DNA from 3 places in the Acidovorax sp. ACV01 genome. Region 3 is predicted to be linked to each of the others. Evidence: predicted binding sites of a transcription regulator. Region 3 holds the regulator's gene; each other region holds the start of a gene.
What was found. Region 3 encodes sigma-54, which starts transcription at its own class of promoters, with help from an activator protein. Its sites were predicted from a motif close to TGGCANGNAANCTGCTTT; they were not measured.
Positions count from the first base shown of each region.

Region 1: a site for sigma-54 is predicted at 3,219-3,236, ahead of nirB (nitrite reductase large subunit NirB). Genes of this name have one in related genera too.
Region 2: a site for sigma-54 is predicted at 2,083-2,100, ahead of IB243_RS09235 (TorF family putative porin). Genes of this name have one in related genera too.

Region 1 covers NZ_JACUZT010000014.1:19,249-25,366, forward strand. The annotation lists gene IB243_RS26165 (type IV pili methyl-accepting chemotaxis transducer N-terminal domain-containing protein) at 1-562, opposite strand, end outside; gene nirB (nitrite reductase large subunit NirB) at 601-3,045, opposite strand; gene IB243_RS26175 (bifunctional protein-serine/threonine kinase/phosphatase) at 3,399-5,162, shown strand; gene IB243_RS26180 (nitrate/nitrite transporter) at 5,368-6,118, opposite strand, start outside.
Region 2 covers NZ_JACUZT010000003.1:107,098-113,215, forward strand. The annotation lists gene amt (ammonium transporter) at 1-892, opposite strand, end outside; gene glnK (P-II family nitrogen regulator) at 929-1,267, opposite strand; gene IB243_RS09235 (TorF family putative porin) at 1,315-2,046, opposite strand; gene IB243_RS09240 (YifB family Mg chelatase-like AAA ATPase) at 2,262-3,806, shown strand; gene IB243_RS09245 (MarR family transcriptional regulator) at 3,972-4,478, shown strand; gene IB243_RS09250 (acyl CoA:acetate/3-ketoacid CoA transferase) at 4,612-6,118, opposite strand, start outside.
Region 3 covers NZ_JACUZT010000008.1:261,277-267,394, forward strand. The annotation lists gene IB243_RS22150 (class I SAM-dependent RNA methyltransferase) at 1-1,070, opposite strand, end outside; gene IB243_RS22155 (thioesterase family protein) at 1,067-1,549, opposite strand; gene IB243_RS22160 (RNA polymerase factor sigma-54) at 1,634-3,223, opposite strand; gene lptB (LPS export ABC transporter ATP-binding protein) at 3,223-3,966, opposite strand; gene lptA (lipopolysaccharide transport periplasmic protein LptA) at 4,032-4,685, opposite strand; gene IB243_RS22175 (thiol:disulfide interchange protein DsbA/DsbL) at 4,794-5,450, opposite strand; gene IB243_RS22180 (SPOR domain-containing protein) at 5,517-6,118, opposite strand, start outside.

The DNA of each region.
Region 1 (6,118 bases), on a different contig from region 3:
TGGCGATCTCGGTGGTGGCGGTGGCCGCGTCCACGGGCAGCATGGCGGCCAGGTAGAACTTGGCCATGCGCTGGCTCAGCATGCGCTGGCGGCCCGCAACATTGACCAGCTGGCCCACGGGCTTGCCCAGGGCAGCTTCGTACTGCGTGGTGCCCTGATGGGCCAGGGCCAGCACCTTGGCATCGGCCTGCAGCATGGCACTGGCGTTGTCGGTGGACGAGGTTTCGGCCGCCAGCGTGACCTTGTGGGCGGCCCACGCGGTCTCCAGCTTCAGATAGGTCTCGCGGATGGCGGGCGAAGGCGCAAAGGCCTTGAGCTCTGCCAGCTGGCGCTCGAACAGTGCCATGGACTGGTCCAGTACCTGGCGCGCCGTGGGCGTGTCGGCCTTGTGGGACAGGGCCAGCCAGGCCTTGCCCACACGCTGGCTCAGCATGCGCTGGCGCCCGGCCTTGTTGATGGCGTCGTTGAGGTCGCTGATCTGGGCGTGGGCGTTGCCCAGCGGGGCCAGGGCGCTGCACGCGGCGGTGCAGCTGGCGGCGGTCAGGAGGGTTCTGCGGTGCATGGTGGGGTTCTTTAGGGGCTCGGACGATCAGGTGCCCATCAGGCGCCCAAGGGGGCAAACTGGCGCGTGTCCACGGCCGCCTTGTCAAATTCAAACCAGGGATCGGGCTCGCCGTCCAGCGCAAACTGCAGCTGCTCCCACAGCGCCTTGCGGCCTTCGTGGTCGTCGAGGATGCGCTTTTTCACGTAGTCCAGCCCCACGCGGTCCACGTAGTGCACGGTGCGCTCCAGGTACCAGCCTTCCTGGCGGTACAGCTCGCAGAAAGCGCCGGTGTACTCCAGCACTTCTTCCGACGTCTTGAGCTTGGTGAAGAAGTGCGCCACCTCGGTCTTGATGCCGCCGTTGCCGGCCACGTACATCTCCCAGCCCGAGTCCACGCCGATGATGCCCACGTCCTTGATGCCGGCCTCGGCGCAATTGCGCGGGCAGCCCGACACCGCGAACTTCACCTTGTGCGGCGCGTACATGCGCCACATGGCGCGCTCCAGGTCCTTGCCCATCTGCGTGCTGTCCTGGGTGCCCATGCGGCACCACTCGCTGCCCACGCAGGTCTTCACGGTGCGCAGGGCCTTGGCGTAGGCGTGGCCGCTGGGCATGCCGATGTCCTTCCACACGTTGACCAGGTCTTCCTTCTTCACGCCCAGCAAATCGATGCGCTGGCCGCCCGTGACCTTGACGGTAGGGATCTTGTATTTGTCTACCGCATCGGCAATGCGGCGCAGTTCGTCGGCTGTGGTCTCCCCGCCCCACATGCGCGGGATGACGCTGTAGGTGCCGTCTTTCTGGATGTTGGCATGGCTGCGTTCGTTGATGAAGCGGCTTTGCGGGTCGTCCTTGGCCTCTTTGGGCCAGGTGCTGATGAGGTAGTAGTTGACCGCAGGGCGGCAGCTGGCGCAGCCGTTGGGCGTCTTCCATTCCATGAACTTGAACACATCGGCGATGGTCACCAGCTTGCTGCTGCGGATCGCGTCGCGCACGGCCTGGTGGCCGTGGTCGGTGCAGCCGCACATGGCCTTGGTCTTGGGCGTGGCGCTGTAGTCGCCGCCCGCTGTGAACATGATGATCTGCTCCACCAGCCCGGTGCACGAGCCGCAGGAGGCGCTGGCCTTGGTGTGCTTGCGCACTTCATCCAGCGTGAACAGGCCTTTTTCCTTGATGGCCTTGCAGATGGCACCCTTGGTCACGCCGTTGCAGCCGCAGACCTCGTCGCTGTCTTGCATGGCGGCGGCCTTGCTCTGGCCCTGGTGGCCCGTGTCGCCCAAGTGCGATTCGCCGAACATGAGCTTGTCGCGCAGGTCGGTCACGCTGCGACCGTCGCGCAGCAGCTTGAAGTACCAGCTGCCGTCCACCGTGTCGCCATACAGGCAGGCGCCCACCAGCTTGTCGTCCTTGATGACGAGCTTCTTGTACACGCCGCCAAAGGGGTCGCTCATCACGATTTCCTCGGTGCCTTCACCGCCCTGGAAGTCGCCGGCCGAGAACAAGTCGATACCGGTGACCTTGAGCTTGGTGGAGGTCAGCGAGCCCTGGTAGCGGCCGATGCCGAACTCGGCCAGGTGGTTGGCCAGCACCTTGCCCTGCTCGAACAGCGGGGCCACCAGGCCATAGGCGATGCCCCGGTGCGCGGCGCATTCGCCCACGGCGTAGATGCGTGCGTCGGTAGTGGTCTGCAGCGTGTCGCTCACCACAATGCCGCGGTTCACGTGCAGGCGCATCTTTTCAGCCAGCGCTGTGTTGGGACGGATGCCCACGGCCATCACCACGAGGTCGGCGGGCACCTCGGTGCCATCCTTGAACTTGATGCCCGCCACGCGCCCGTCGGCGTTGCCCACGAGTTCCTGCGTTTGCGCACCGATCAAAAACTGCATGCCGCGCTGCTGCAGCGAGTCCTGCAGCATCTTGCCCGCCACATCGTCCAGCTGACGTTCCATGAGCCACGGCGCCACGTGCACCACGGTGACCTGCATGCCGCGTTTCATGAGGCCGTTGGCAGCCTCCAGGCCCAAGAGGCCGCCGCCGATGACCACGGCATGTTTGTAGGTAGCTGCGGCGTCGATCATCGCCTGGGTGTCGGCAATGTCGCGGTAGGCCAGCACACCCTTCAAGTCCTTGCCCGGCACGGGCAGGATGAAGGGGTTGGAGCCAGTGGCCATGATCAGGCGGTCGTATTCGGCGGTGATCACGTCGCCTGCGGCACTGGTCGCGCTGACCACGCGGCGCACACGGTCCACGTCGGTCACCGTAAAACCGGTGTGCAGCGTGATGTGGTTGTCGGCATACCAGGACCAATCGTTCAGAATGATCTCGTCGATGGTCTGCTCGCCGGCCAGCACGGGCGAGAGCAGGATGCGGTTGTAGTTGGGGTGCGGCTCGGCACCGAACACCGTGATGTCGTACAGATCGGGGGCAATCTTGAGCAGCTCTTCCAGCGTGCGCACACCGGCCATGCCGTTTCCTACCATCACCAGCTTGAGCTTTTTCATCGTGACTCCGTCGGTTCTATCGCCTGGGCGATTCGAAAAACAAAAAAGGCGTCCACACGATGCTGCTTCGACTTTCATTCGAAACCGCATGTGCGGACGCCTTCGTCCGTACAACCCATCAGTGCGCCATTGCACGGGTGAATTGCGTGACCTCGTGAGGTCGTTGCTGGGGTTAAGCAATGCTTGTGCCAGTCGGTTTGCACTGATGTGGGGCGGCTTTTGGGGGGTGAAGGGGGCTGTGTGCGGGTGGGCGGTGCAGGGCTGCCCCGGCGCCGCGCAGCGGCCGTGGGTGTGCGCCCTGGCCTGGCGCGGCGCGCACCACCTTGGGCACGGAACCTGCATGGAGCTGGTGCATGAGTTTTGAACTGGATTTCGGCCACGCCTCGCAGGCTGGGCGCAACGAGCTGAACGAGGACTTCGCCGCGCTGGTGCAGGGCCAGGGACGCGACCGCGAGCGCGGCGCGATTGCCGCCATTGCCGATGGCGTGAGCACCGGAGGCAATGGCCGCGAGGCTGCGCAGACCTCGGTGAACACGCTGGTGAACGACTACTTCGCCACGCCCGACACCTGGGACACCACGGTGGCGCTGGACCGCATCCTGTCCGCCCACAACGGCTGGCTTGCCTCCATGAACCGGCGGCGCCAGCCTGCGGTGGGGCTGACCACGCTGACCGCGCTGGTGCTGTGCGGCCAGTCGTACACGCTGGCCCACGTGGGCGACACGCGGGCCTACCTGGTGCGCGACGGCCGCCTGCAGCAACTGACCACCGACCACGTCATGTCGCAGCGCGACTTTGCCCACCAGCTCACCCGCGCCATGGGCCTGGATGACCATGTGGTGGTGGACTACAGCCAGGGCGAACTGCGCAGCGGCGACCTGTTTGTGCTGCTGTCGGACGGCGTGCACGGCAGCCTGCCCGAGCGCGAACTGCGCCAGCTGCTGCGCCAGGACGTGGCGGCCCAGGCGCTCTGTGACGAGCTGGCGCAGGCCGCGCTGCGCCGTGGCAGCAGCGACAACGTGACTGCGCTGGTGGTGCGGGTGCAGGGCGCGCTGGAGGCCACACTGCAGGACGAATCCCGCCGCGCGCAGGATCTGCCCGTGCTGCCCCTGCTCAAGGTGGGCGACACCGTGGATGGCCTCACGGTGACGGCCCTGGTGGCCGACAGTGGCATCCACCGCATCTACCAGGTGCGCGACGGGGCCACGCAGCGGCTGTATGCGCTCAAGACCCTGCTGCCCGCGCGTGCCCACGACGTGGAAGAGCGCGCCACGCTGGCGCACGAGGCCTGGGTGGCGCGGCGCATGCAGTCGGGCCAGGCCGCAGCCCATCTGGCGCGGCTCAACGACTGGCCATTGGGCGCCACTGGCACGGGCGATGGCGCGGGGGCCAGCGCGTTTTACCTGCTGTACGACTGGCATTCCGGCGACACGCTGGGGCAGCGCCTGCGCCACCGCCAGCACCTGGCCGTGGGGCAGGCCGTGACGGTGACCGTGCAGGCCGCGCGCGTGCTGGGCTGGCTGCACCGCCAGGGCGTGGTGCACCGCGACATCAAGCCCGACAACCTGCACCTGGGCGACGACGGTGTGCTACGCGTGCTGGACCTGGGTGTGGCCCTCTCCGGCCGCGAACCCGAGGCCACCCGCCGCCTGCACGCGGGCACCCCCAGCTACATGAACCCCGAGCAGTGGCCGGGCTACGAACGCAACGGAGACCCGTCCGGCCAGTTGCCCGATGCGGGCAGCGACCTGTTTGCGCTGGGTGTCACGCTGTACCAGCTGCTCAGCCAGGGGCGCCTGCCTTATGGCGAAGTGGTGCAGTACCAGCTGGGCCGCTACCACCGCGACCCCGTGGCCCCCAGCCGCCACAACCCGGGCGTTCCCATCTGGCTCGACCAGATCGCCTTGAAGGCCGTGGCCCGCAACCGCACGCAGCGCTTCGAAACGGCGGAGGAGCTGCTGCTGGCCCTGGAGCGTGGCGCTTCGCGCCCCTTGTCGGCCTCCGGCCCGCAGCCGCTGATGCAGCGCGACGCCACCGCCTTGTGGAAGATCGCGCTTGCGGTGAGCGTGCTGGTGAATCTGCTGCTGATCTACTGGTTGCTGTTCCTGCCCCGGTAAGGGCCGGTGGTGGTGATTTGCTACTGAAAATATAGCTGATAGCGCTTATGGGATAAGCGCTGGGTCCTGTTTTTGCTTGATTTCAGAGTGCCGAGGTGGTGCGCGGTCTCTGAAACCGGCGCGGCCCCCGCCGGGATGCCGGGCGGGGGCCGTTCGCGCGGTCCATGCCCCCACGCCAGAGGGGCAGGCAGGAAGCCGCAACGCCTCAGGAAGAAGTCCTGGCCCGTCCGCCGCGTTCGGCCCAGGTCCGCGTCCAGCGGATCTGCATCACGCGCAGCAGCAGCAGCATGGCCAGTGCACACACTGCGATGCCCACAAAGCCCCACAGGTACGTGCCGGTGTACTGGCGCGAAATGCCCATGCCGTTGGGGATAAGGCCACCGCCCAGCGCGCCGATCTCGCCGATCATCGAGCCCGCCACCGCCGTGGTCAGTGGCCAGCGCAACGGCACCAGCTGGAACAGTGCGCCGTTGCCAGCGCCCAGCGCTGCAAAACACACCAGGAACAGCAGCATGGTGATGGGCAGTGAGTTCTCTGCCAGGCCGCACAGCACCATGCTCACGGCCGTGATGGCGAGCACACCCGTCAGTGTGTTGACGCCGCCCCAGTGGTCCGACAGCCAGCCGCCAAACACGCGCAAGGCCGCGCCCAGAAAGGCCGCCATCATCGTGAGCTGGCCTGCCTGCACCTTGCTCACGCTGAACTGGTCGTAGAAATAGCTGGGCAAAAAGGCGGTGAGGCCGATGAAGCCGCCAAACGTCACGGCGTAGATCAGGCTGAAGGCCCAGCCGTCCTTTTCGAACAGGCAGGCAATGTGTTCACGAAAGCTGCTGTGGGCCGCAAGGTCTGGAGGCTCTTTGGCGTAGATGGCCATCACCAGCGCGGGGATGGCCACGCTCACGGCGGCAAAACCATACACGGCCTGCCAACCGAACTTTTGCGCCAGCGCGGGCGCC
Region 2 (6,118 bases), on a different contig from region 3:
GCGTCAGACTGTGAGGCGCCATGGCTTCCTTGCCGTAGCCGATGCGCTTGCCCACCATGAACGCGCCCACCAGGCCCGCCACAGCGGCGTTGATGTGCACCACGGTACCGCCAGCGAAGTCCAGAGCACCCCACTGCCAGATCTGGCCGGCCTTGCCGGTCATGGCGTCGGCCACTTCCTTGGAGGCGTAGGCGTCAGGACCCATCCAGAACCACACCATGTGGGCGATCGGCAGGTAGCTGAAAGTGAACCACAGCACCATGAACATCATGACGGCGCTGAACTTGATGCGCTCTGCGAACGCACCGACGATCAGGGCACAGGTGATGCCGGCGAAGGTTGCCTGGAAGGCGGCGAACACCACTTCAGGAATCACGACACCCTTGCTGAACGTGGCTGCATTGGCGAAGGTGCCGGCAGCGTTGTCCCAGATGCCTTTCATGAACAGCCTGTCAAAGCCACCGATGAAGGCGCCGCCTTCGGTGAAGGCCAGGCTGTAGCCGTAGATGAACCACAGCACCACGATCAGCGAGAACGTGACCATGACCTGCATCAGCACGGACAACATGTTCTTGCTGCGCACCAGGCCGCCGTAGAACAGCGCCAGGCCGGGCAGGACCATCAGGATCACGAGGATGGTGGAGGTCATCATCCAGGCGGTGTCACCCTTGTTGGGCACGGGCGCAGGCGCCTCGGCAGCGGCCGGAGCGGCAGCCGCTGCCGCAACGGGCGCCGGGGCAGCTGCCGCAGCAGGGGCTTCAGCGGCCGGAGCGGCTGCAGCAGCGGGCGCGGCGGCAGCCGGCTCGGAGGCGGCGGGCGCCTGTGCCAGGGACAGGTTGCCCATGGTCAGCAGACCCAACCCCAGAATGAAAGAAGCAAGCAGTTTTTTCATGGCGTTTCTCTTCTTGGATGTAGTACGGCCGCGCCCTTACAGCGCTTCCTTGCCGGTTTCGCCAGTGCGGATGCGCACCACCTGCTCCAGGTGGGTCACGAAGATCTTGCCGTCGCCGATCTTGCCGGTGCGGGCAGCGCTTTCGATGGACTCGATCACGCGGTCCACGAGGTCATCCGCCACGGCGGCCTCGATCTTGACCTTGGGCAGGAAGTCGACCACGTATTCCGCGCCGCGATACAGCTCGGTGTGGCCTTTTTGGCGACCGAAGCCCTTGACTTCAGTGACCGTGATGCCTTGCACGCCGATGTCCGACAGTGCTTCACGCACCTCGTCCAGCTTGAAGGGCTTGATGATGGCTGTCACCATTTTCATTTTGGTTCCTCCGACAATGGACGCACCGTGCGCCCATTGAGACTTGCTTACAGGGTTTTGGTGAGCGTGACGATCACGCGCGACTTGTTGACATGGCCGAAGAAGGCCTTCTTGTTGGCGCCCACCACGGCAGCGCCCAGCGACAGGCCGCTGCCGAAGTCATAGGCACCGCCCACGCTGTAGTCCATGTAGTTCGGCACGCCCAGGTCCTTGATGTCACTGGCAAAACGTGTGAAGCCCACCGAGGCCTTCACAGTGACGCTGGGAGCCACTTCTTGAGCGAAGGCGAAGTTCAGGTAGCCGGTGTTGCGGCCCTTGAGGCCCGAGCCGGACTTGGCGCCAGCCCAGCCGAAGTAGTCGTTAGAGATGGTGTGCGAATACTTGGCAGTGAAGGGGCCCATGGTGGCCGCACCGTACAGCTCGGTGGTGTTGCCATTGGCGTTGCCAGGGTAGATGTAGGTCAGCGCGCCCAGGTCGAGGTCTGCGCCACCGGCCTTGAACTTGTAGCCACCGTACAGGTCGGATTCGATGGAGTTGTTGGCCAGCCAGTCCACGCTGGAGTTCCAGTTGCCCACGTACCAGCCGGAGTCACCGAAGGCGTAGTCAAAACCACCCTGGATGGCGGGCTTGACGGCTTTGGACTTGGAAACGTCCTGGTCCTGGCCACGGAACTTGTAGTTGGTGGTCAGGCTGACGTTGCCAGTGAGCTGGGCATTGGCCAGCAGGGGAAGGGTTGCAACTAGGGCAACGCCCAGGGTCTTGATGATGGCGCGGGTCATGTTTCCTCCGGTTGGACAAAGTAGGGACGAGCGCTTTAAGCACGGACCGTGCCACACGCCGGTGCATCCACCCCATCGCCGTTGCGTTGCGTTACACCGATCCCCAAGTACAGTGGCGGTGTGCGCGCAGACGATGCTGCACCTTGTTGGTGCGCGATGCAACCCGGCCGCGCAAAAAAACCATAAAACGCACCCATCTGGGGAGAAACCGCTTCATGAGTCTTGCTTTGGTGCAAAGCCGCGCCCTTCTGGGGCTGCAGGCACCTTCTGTCACCGTCGAAGTGCATCTGGCCAACGGTTTGCCCAGTTTCACCCTGGTGGGACTGGCCGAGGTGGAGGTCAAGGAAGCCCGCGAACGGGTGCGCTCGGCATTGCAGAACGCGGGACTGGAGTTCCCCCACAACAAGCGCATCACGGTGAACCTGGCACCCGCCGATTTGCCCAAGGATTCAGGCCGTTTCGACCTGCCGATTGCGCTGGGCATCCTCGCCGCCAGCGGGCAGGTGGACGGCAGCCGCCTGGCGGGCTATGAGTTTGCGGGTGAGCTGTCGCTGTCGGGGGAGCTGCGCCCGGTGCGCGGCGCCCTGGCCACCAGCCTGGCGCTGCAGACGCAGCAGATCGACGCGCAGCTGGTGCTGCCCCCTGGCAGCGCCGAAGAGGCCGCCCTGGTGCCCGATGCACAGGTGGTGCGCGCACGCCACCTGCTGGATGTGGTGCGGGCCTTCCTGCCGCCCGGCAGCACGGCCGTGGGCGATGCGGCCGTGGACAACGACGGTTGGACGCGGCTGCAGCCCACGCCCCTGACCGCCACCACCACCGGCGCCGACATGGCCGATGTCAAAGGCCAGGCCACGGCCAAGCGCGCGCTGGAGATCGCGGCCGCCGGGGGCCACAGTGCCCTGATGGCAGGCCCGCCCGGTTCGGGCAAGTCGATGCTGGCACTGCGTTTTGCCGGACTGCTGCCCGCCATGACGGTGCAGGAAGCCCTGGAGAGCGCCGCGATTGCGAGCCTGGCCGGGCGCTTTCGGCCCGAACTCTGGGGCCACAGGCCCACGGGGTCGCCCCACCACACAGCCAGCGCCGTGGCGCTGGTGGGCGGGGGCTCGCCCCCACGCCCTGGCGAAATCTCGCTCGCGCACCATGGGGTGCTCTTCCTCGACGAGCTGCCTGAATTCCCCCGCGCCGCGCTAGAGGCGTTGCGCGAGCCGCTGGAGACAGGCCACATCACGATCTCGCGTGCAGCGCAGCGTGCGGAGTTTCCAGCGCGTTTTCAGATGATCGCGGCCATGAACCCCTGCCCCTGCGGATTCCTGGGCTCCACGCAGCGCGCGTGCCGCTGCACGCCGGACCAGGTGAACCGTTACCAGGCCAAGCTCAGCGGTCCGCTGCTGGACCGCATTGACCTGCATGTCGAAGTGCCCGCCCTGCCCGCCGAACAACTGGTGCAGGCGCCCGCCGGTGAAACCACGGCCGCAATCCGCCAGCGTGTGGAACAGGCGCGCGGCCGCGCGCTGGCCCGCCAGGGCAAGACCAACCAGGCACTGCAGGGCCAGGAGATCGACACCCACCTGCATCTGCAAGATGCCGCCGCCAAGTTCCTCAACACCGCCGCCGCGCGCCTGGGCTGGTCGGCACGCAGCACACACCGTGCGCTGAAGGTGGCGCGCACCATTGCCGACCTGGCCGGCGCACCCACCACCGAGGTGGGCCATGTGGCCGAGGCAGTGCAATACCGCCGCGTGCTGCGCAGCCCCGCCTGAAGCGCAATGGGCTCCGCAGGTGCGCCGTGTGTGGCAAGGGCCGCACACTGAATACTATTATTTTTATAGCAACAAACAGCCATCAAATAAGCGCTAACGGCTGATTTGAATCAAATTTTTCGCGAACTGCTGCCAACCCGCGCCCACCCCCGCCACAATCGCCCCATGTCCAGCGTTCGCCCCACCAAAAAGACCACGGCCTCCATGGCCCCAACCACCCCAGCCCCTGCCTCCGAGTCCGTGGACACCGGCTTTCTGCGCACGCTGGTGGGCTACAACGCGCGGCGCGCGTCGCTCGCGGTGATCGAAGTGTTCATGGAACGCATGGCGGTGTACCGCCTGAAGGTGGTGGATTTTTCGGTGCTGTCGCTGGTCTCGCACAACCCCGGCATCACCTCGCGCCAGCTGTGCGCCACGCTCAACGTATTGCCACCCAATCTGGTGGGCCTGATTGCGGCGCTGGAGCGGCGCGGGCTGATCGAGCGTCGCCCACACCCCAGCGACGGCCGCGCCATGGGCCTGCACCTGACGCCTGCCGGTGTGGAGTTGACCGCACAGGCCGAGCAGACGGCTGCGCAGCTGGAGGTGGACGCCACGGCCAACCTTACGAGCGCCGAGCGCAAGACGCTGATCCGCCTGTTGCAAAAGGTCTACACGCAGAGCGCGTCGTAGCGCTCGGGCTGCGGCTCACTGCAGCCACCAGCGGCAAAGAGCCAGCGCGCCCCTCGGGTTCGCTGGCTTTTTTCTGAGCTGGAGCTTGCTTGCGTTACACGGCCAACCGGGGCCAGCGGCTACCGGCAGCCCTTCAAGCCTTCGCCGCCATAGCCTGCGCCAGCCCGCCCCACTGCGCGCGGAACAGGCCAGCGTCCATGGTCTTCACGTTGCGCATGATGGGCTTGAAGCCCATATGCGCCAGCACGTCGCGTTCCAGGTCGATGCCGGGCGCGATCTCGGTCAGCTCCAGGCCCTCGGTGGTCAGGTGGAACACGGCGCGCTCGGTGACGAACAGCACGTTCTGCTCGCGCTGCGCGGCGTCCAGCCCGTTGAAGGTGATCTGCTCCACCTTCTCGATGAACTTGCGCGAGCGGCCTTCCTTGACGATCGTGAGCTTCCCATCAGCCACTTGCACTTCCAATCCGCCCGCGGTGAAGGTGCCGCAGAACACCAGGTGCTTGGTGGACCGCGTGATGTTCACGAAGCCGCCGCAGCCCACGGGCCGGCCGTTGAACTTGCTCACGTTCACGTTGCCGTGGTTGTCGGCCTGCGCCAGGCCCAGGAAGCTCGCGTCCAGCCCGCCGCCGTCGTAGAAGTCGAACTGCAGCGACTGCTCGATGATCGCGTCGGCGTTGTAGGCCGTGCCAAAGTCGCCCAGCTGCGCCGGGATGCCGCCGGTGATGCCGCTTTCCACGCTCAGCGTGAACTGGTCGGACACGCCCTCTTCCGCCGCCACCGACGGCACGCCCGCCGGGATACCGATACCGAGGTTGGTGATGGCGCCGGGCGTGAGCTCCAGCGCCGTGCGGCGCGCGATCACCTTGCGCTCGTCCAGCGGCATGGGCGCCAGCGAGTTGAGCGGCACGCGCACATCGCCGCACAGCGCGGGGTTGAACTGGGTGGTGATGGTCTGCATGTGGTTCTCGGGCTGGCTGACCACCACGTAGTCCACCGACACGCCCGGCACCTTGACCGACTTGGGGTGCAGGCTGCCGGCCTTGACGATGCGCTCCACCTGCGCGATCACGATGCCGCCGCTAGCCTTGGCTGCGTGGGCGATGTTGATCTGCTCGAGCAGCACGCCTTCCTTGTCCAGCGTGATGTTGCCGTTCTCGTCGGCCAGCGTGCCGCGGATGATGGCGACATCGACCTTGGGCGCGGGGTAGAACAACCACTCCTCGCCGTTGAACTCGACGAGCTTGACCAGGTCTTCGGTGGACTTGCTGTTGAGCTTGCCGCCTTCGATGCGCGGGTCCACGAACGTGCCCAGGCCCACCTTGGTCAGCAGCCCGGGGCTGCGGCTGGCGATGTGGCGCGTGAGGTGCGACAGACTGCCTTGCGGGAAGTTATAGGCCTCGACCTCGCCGTCGAAGACCATCTTCATCATCTCGGCGCCGGTCTGGCCGAAATGGCCCGCGACCGTGCGCTTGATCATGCCCGGGTGGGCAAAGTGGACCATGCCCGCGTCCTTGCTGTTGCCGATGGCGCCGCAGGCCCAGGTGGTCACGTTCTTCGGGTGGCCGGTATCGAGGAAGTTCTTTTCCACGCCCTTGAGCACTTCTTCGGGCAGGCTGGAGACGGCCAGGCCGCCCAGGAAG
Region 3 (6,118 bases):
TGGCTGAAGAACTCGCCACCATCATCGGTGTGCGCAGCTTCGCGGCCCACGCTGGCGCCCAGGGCCCGCTCGGCCGCGCGTTCGTTGGCGTTCTGGCCAGCGGCACCGGCGGCGGCAATGCGCTCGCCATAGGGCGGGTTCAGCAGCATCACGCCGGGCTGGTCGCACGGCGGCATGCGCTGCAGGGCGTCGCCACCGCGCAGTTGCACGGCGTCGGCCACGCCCGCACGTTCGGCATTGCGCTGGGCAAAATCGACCATGCGGTGGGCCACATCACTGCCAAATATGGGCACAGCGCTTTTCTGTATTGCGCCTTCAGCTTCATTTTTAATAGCAGTCCAGACATGGGCCTGGAACGGCAGCAGTTTCTCGAACGCAAAGCGGCGCAGCATGCCCGCCGGGATGCGGCAGGCGATCTGTGCGGCCTCGATGGCGATGGTGCCACTGCCGCAGCAGGGGTCATACAGCGGTTGGGGGTTGTCACCGTGCGGGTCCCAGCCGCTGGCAGCGATCATGGCGGCGGCCAGGGTCTCCTTCAGCGGGGCGTCGCCCTTGTCCTCGCGCCAGCCACGCTTGAACAGCGGCTCGCCAGAGGTGTCGATGTAGATGGTGGCCTCTTCCGTGGTCAGGTGCAGGTGGATGCGCACGTCGGGCCACTGGGTGTTCACATCGGGGCGCACGCCGCTTTTGGCGCGAAAGCGGTCGGCCACGGCGTCCTTGACCTTGAGGCCCGCGAAGTTGAGGCTCTGCAGCGGGCTGTGCTGGGCGGTCACCTCGACCTTGAAGGTCTGGCGCGTGGTGAACCAGATTTCCCAGGCCACGTCGCTGGCGGCGGCATACAGGTCGTTTTCAGAACGGTAGGGGCGGTGCGCCAGCTGCACCAGCACGCGCTGGGCCAGGCGGCTGTGCAGGTTGAGCAGCAGCGCCTCGCGCCAGGACGCGCGCAGCAGCACGCCGCCACGGCCGACCAGCAGGTCTTGCCCCGTGAGGCCGGTGATGCCATGCACCTCGTCGGCCAGAAAGCCCTCCACACCGGCGGCGCAAGGGAGAAAAAGTTGGAGTTGATTCATGACGTTGGTGAGGATACGCGCTCGGAAAGTGCGTGTGAATCCGGCGTGCCCGCACGGGCCAGCAGCAACTGGCGGATGGAGTCCGGGATCGGCGCCACCTTGCGGTCGGCCTTGCCGATGAAAACGATGCCGATCTTGCCGCGCGCCACCTCGCGGCCCGAGGTCTTCTCGGTCATGCAAAAGACCAGGTCAAACCCATAGCGGTTGAAATCGGCAGGCGCCATATCCACGCGCATGGTCTCGCCGTGGAAGCCCTCGGACTTGTACTGCGCCACGATGTCGCCGACCACGATGGACAGGCCACCCACATCGGCCTCGGGGTAGCCCAGCGACTGGAAGAAGCGCACACGCGCTTCGGACACGAGGCTCAGCAGCTGCGCGTTGTCCAGGTGCCCGCCCTGGTTGACGTGGCTGATGTAGATCTGCATTTCGGTGGTGAATCCGAAGTGCGGGGGAAGGTCGAAGACGATGCGGGCCATGGCGGGGCGGCGGGTAGTAAAAAGACAATTGAACGGAAACACACAACCGGGCGCACACCCCTGCGTGCCCCTCTGCGAGTGGACCTACAGCGCCTTGCGCAGGTTGGCCGGCGCTATCTTGAGCGCCTCGCGGTACTTGGCTACGGTGCGGCGTGCGCATTCGATGCCCTGCTCCTTGAGCATCTCGGCGATCTGGCTGTCGGACAGCGGCTTGGCGGGGCTTTCTGCGGCCACAAACTGCTTGATGAGCGCGCGCACGGCGGTGCTGGATGCGTTGCCGCCGGTCTCGGTGCCCAGGCCCGAGCCAAAGAAGTACTTCAGCTCATACGTGCCAATCGGCGTGGCCATGTATTTGGCGGTGGTCACGCGGCTGATGGTGGATTCGTGCAGGCCCAGTTCGTCGGCAATGTCGCGCAGCACCAGTGGGCGCATGGCCAGCTCGCCGTGGGTGAAGAAGCTTTTTTGGCGCTCCACGATGGCGCGCGAGACGCGCAGGATGGTGTCAAAGCGCTGCTGGATGTTCTTGATGAACCAGCGCGCCTCCTGCAGGCGCTGCTGCATGCCCTGGTGGCCCTCGCCGCCCTTGTGGCCGCGCAGGGCACCGGCATAGATGTCGTGCACGCGCAGGCGGGGCATCACGTCGGGGTTGAGCGCGACGATGAAGTTGTGCTGGCCGTCACGGCCGTTGGCGCGTCCGGCTTTGCGCACGATGACGTCGGGCACGATGATGTTGCGCTCTACATCGGCAAAACGGCGGCCGGGGCGCGGCTCCAGCCGGGCAATGAGGGCCATGGCGGCGCGGGTGCGTTCCTCGCCGTCGCCACACAGCTGCGTCAGGCGGCGGATGTCGCGGCGGGCCAGCATCTCCAGCGGCTGCTGGCACACGCGCAGTGCGGTCTGCACGGTGTCGGGGTCGATCTCACTGTCTTCGTCCGCAGCCAGGGCCTTGAGCTGCAAGGTCAGGCATTCGGCCAGGCCGCGCGCGCCCACGCCGACGGGCTCCAGGCTCTGTAGCAGGCGCTGGGCGACGGTGAAGCGGTGCACCAGTTCCTCGATCTGCTCCAGGTCGTCGGGGCCGGCCAGGCCGATGGCCAGCTCTTCAAGCGGTTCTTCGAGGTAGCCGTCGTCGTTGAGCGATTCGATGAGAAAGCGCAGCGCGGCGCGGTCGATCTCAGACAAGCGCAGCGCCAGCGCCTGGCGGTGCAAAAAGGCGGTCAGCGATTCGTGCGAGCGGGCCAGTTCGGTTGCATCGGCCTCGTCGCCTTCGGAGTCGTTGCGGTTGCGGGCAGGCGCATCGCCGCCCCACTCGGCGTCGTTGGGCGCCATCTCTACCGTGCCGTCACCGCTCCAGTCGGGTTCGTCGGCACCCGCACTCGGCGTTTCAGCATCATTTTGGCCCTCAGCGCTTGTATTGCTTGCGCTGGTAGCTCCTGAAAAAATAGCATCATCGGCGCTGTACTCATCGGGCTGCGCGGGCGTGTCGGCGGCTTCGAGGCCAAACTCCTCGCGCGGAGCTTCGTCGGCATTGCGTTCGAGGAACGGGTTTTCGTCGAGCATCTGCTCGACTTCCTGCGAGAGTTCGAGCGTGGACAACTGCAGCAGCCGAATGGACTGCTGAAGCTGGGGGGTCAGTGCAAGATGCTGCGAGACGCGCAGCGAGAGTCCAGGCTTCATCACATGCGGAAATGTTCGCCCAGGTACACCCGGCGCACTTCGGCGTTGTCCACGATCTCGGACGGCGTGCCCTGGGCCAGCACTCGGCCATCGCTGATGATGAAGGCGTGGTCGCAGATGCCCAGCGTTTCCCGCACGTTGTGGTCGGTGATGAGCACACCGATGCCGCGCGCCTTCAGGAAGCCGATGATGCGCTGGATCTCGATCACGGCGATGGGGTCGATGCCCGCAAAGGGCTCGTCCAGCAGGATGAAGCGCGGTTGTGTGGCCAGGGCCCGGGCGATCTCGACGCGGCGGCGCTCGCCGCCGGACAGCGCCATGGCGGGCGAGGCCCGCAGGTGGTCCACGCGCAATTCTTGTAGCAGGGCCGTGAGGCGGTCTTCGATGGCTTCGCGCGCGAGTGGCTGGCCGTCCTCGCCACGCTGCAATTCCAGCACGGCGCGTACGTTCTCTTCGACCGTGAGTTTGCGAAAGATCGAGGCTTCCTGAGGCAGGTATGACAGGCCCAGGCGCGAACGCCGGTGGATGGGCATGTGGGCCACCGAATGGCCGTCGATGCGGATATCGCCCTCGTCACTGCGCACCAGCCCTACGATCATGTAAAACGAGGTGGTCTTGCCCGCGCCGTTGGGGCCCAGCAGCCCCACGACCTCGCCCTTTTGCACCACCAGCGACACATCCTTGACCACCTTGCGGCTGCCATAGGACTTTGCCAGGTGCTGCACCTCCAGGCGGCTACCCATCTGGGAATCAGGCCCCAAGCGGCTGCCCGCCTGGGCGTCAGGTCCGGTACTCACGACAGGCCCACTCACTTGGCGCCGCCGCCAAGGCTGTTGCTGGGGCGCAGTGCCGGTGCCGAGGCCGGGGGAGACGCCTCGGGAGCCACCGCTGCAGGGGGTGGGTCTTTGGGTGCCAGCACGGCGCGCACTCGGCTGCCCGGTGCGGGGGCATCGCCTGCGGCGTTGGTGGTGGTGCGCTTGCCGTCCACCGAGAACACGTCGGTCAGATTGTTGTAGACGATCACGGCACCCGTGATTTCGTCGCTGAGCACGGCGCCCCGGTAGCGGCGCAGCTCGGCACGGGTGATGAAGCGCACGTTGTCGGCCTTGCCGTCGTACTCGATGACCTCGCTCTCGCCTTCGATGAACTCGTCGGGCGCGCCAGCCAGGGTGTCGCGTTTTTGCCGGAAGAAGGCGCGCTTGCCGGGTTCGGCCGTGACCACGCCGTACTGGTAGCCGTCGGCGTCTTGGCGCACATCCAGCCGCGCACCGCGCAGCACGATGGAGCCCTTGGTCATGACCACGCGGCCAGAGAAAACGCTGGTCTGCTTGAGTTCATCGTGGCGCAAAGCGTCCGCCTCGATGTTCATGGGCTTGGCGCGGTCGGCCTTTTCGGCATGGGCCACACCCAGGGTGCAGGCCAGGGCCGCGAGCAGGAGGATCGGAAGGAGGCGATGGTTCATAGGGCACGAATCTTGCAATCATTGTAGCCACCCCGTCGCATTCCTCCATGAAAAAAGCCCGCAGGTGCGGGCTTTAACCAAGAGGACGGGGCGGTCGGCAGAAAACCGTCAGCCTTTGCGGGCCACCGCCGCCAGATGTTCCACCACCTGCAGCACGTTTTGCATGTTGCCGGCCATGGTGCCATCGGTGTAGAACTTGCCAGCCACGCCCATCGACGGCACGCCCTCTACGCCGTAGGCATCCTGCAGTTGCGACGCACGGCGAACCTGGTTGGACACAGTGAACGAGCCGTAGATTTCCTTGAACTTGGCGGCATCCACACCCTGCTGGGCCACCCAGGCAAAAATTTCATCGTCCTTGGCCAGCTTCTGCTTTTCCACATGGATGGCACGGAACACTTTGGCATGAAGGGCTTCGAGCTTGCCCATGCCTTCCAGGGCGTAGTAGAGCTTTTGCTGCGGCACGAAGCTCGCGTTGAAAGCCACGGGCATGCGGCGGATGGAAAGGTCCTTGGGAGCGGCCTTCACCCAGGCATCGAGCGTGGGCTCAAAGGCGTTGCAATGGGGACAGCTGTACCAGAAGAACTCGATCACATCGACCTTGCCCGCAGGCGCATCGGGCGCCACGGGCTTGTCCAGCCGCCGGAAGTCCTTGCCCTCCTTGAACTGGCGGGCCTGCGCCAGCGCGGGGGTGGCCACTGGCAGCGTCAGGGCGGAAGCGGCAACCGCCGAAGCGGCGGACAAAGAAAACTCACGGCGTTTCATGACAAAGACTCTCCTGTTACAGGTCTGGGGGATGTGAGCCATGCCCCCGCAAAAAGTTCAGAGCAGCTAGCGCTGCACGCGCACCAGCGCCGACTCCACCCCGGCGCCATCGAGCTTCTCCTTGAGCTGCTCGGCATCGTCGCGCTTGGTGAACGGGCCCACACGTACACGAAAAACGGCCCGGCCATTCTGTTCGCGTTCGCTCACGCGGGCCTCCCAGCCCAGCATGGCCAGCTTGGCGCGCTGGGCGTCGGCATCGACTTGGGTGCGGAATGCCCCGGCCTGCACAAAGTAGTCAAATGGGTCCAGATTGCCCTTGGCGGCCGCCTTGGCCACCGCCAGATCCCCCAGTGGGTCCGCGCCCGGCTTGGTTTCGGCCTTGGCCTCGGGCTTGCTGGCAGCAGGTTTGGGTGCGGACGCCGCGGCACGGACATCTGGTGGCGGCGCTGCCGCGGCAGGGGCCGATGCGACGGTGGCCGCAGGCGGCGCGGGCGCGCGCGCCGGGTTTTTGCCATACAGCGGCGAGTTCGGGTCCCAGTTCTTGTTCTTCTGGGATTCGGCAGCGTCCATGTCCACGCCCCGGCCGTTGCCCTTGTTGAGAAAGGGCACCGGTACCTTGGCCACATACACGGCCACCGCCAATGCGGCGCCCAGGCCCACGATGACCC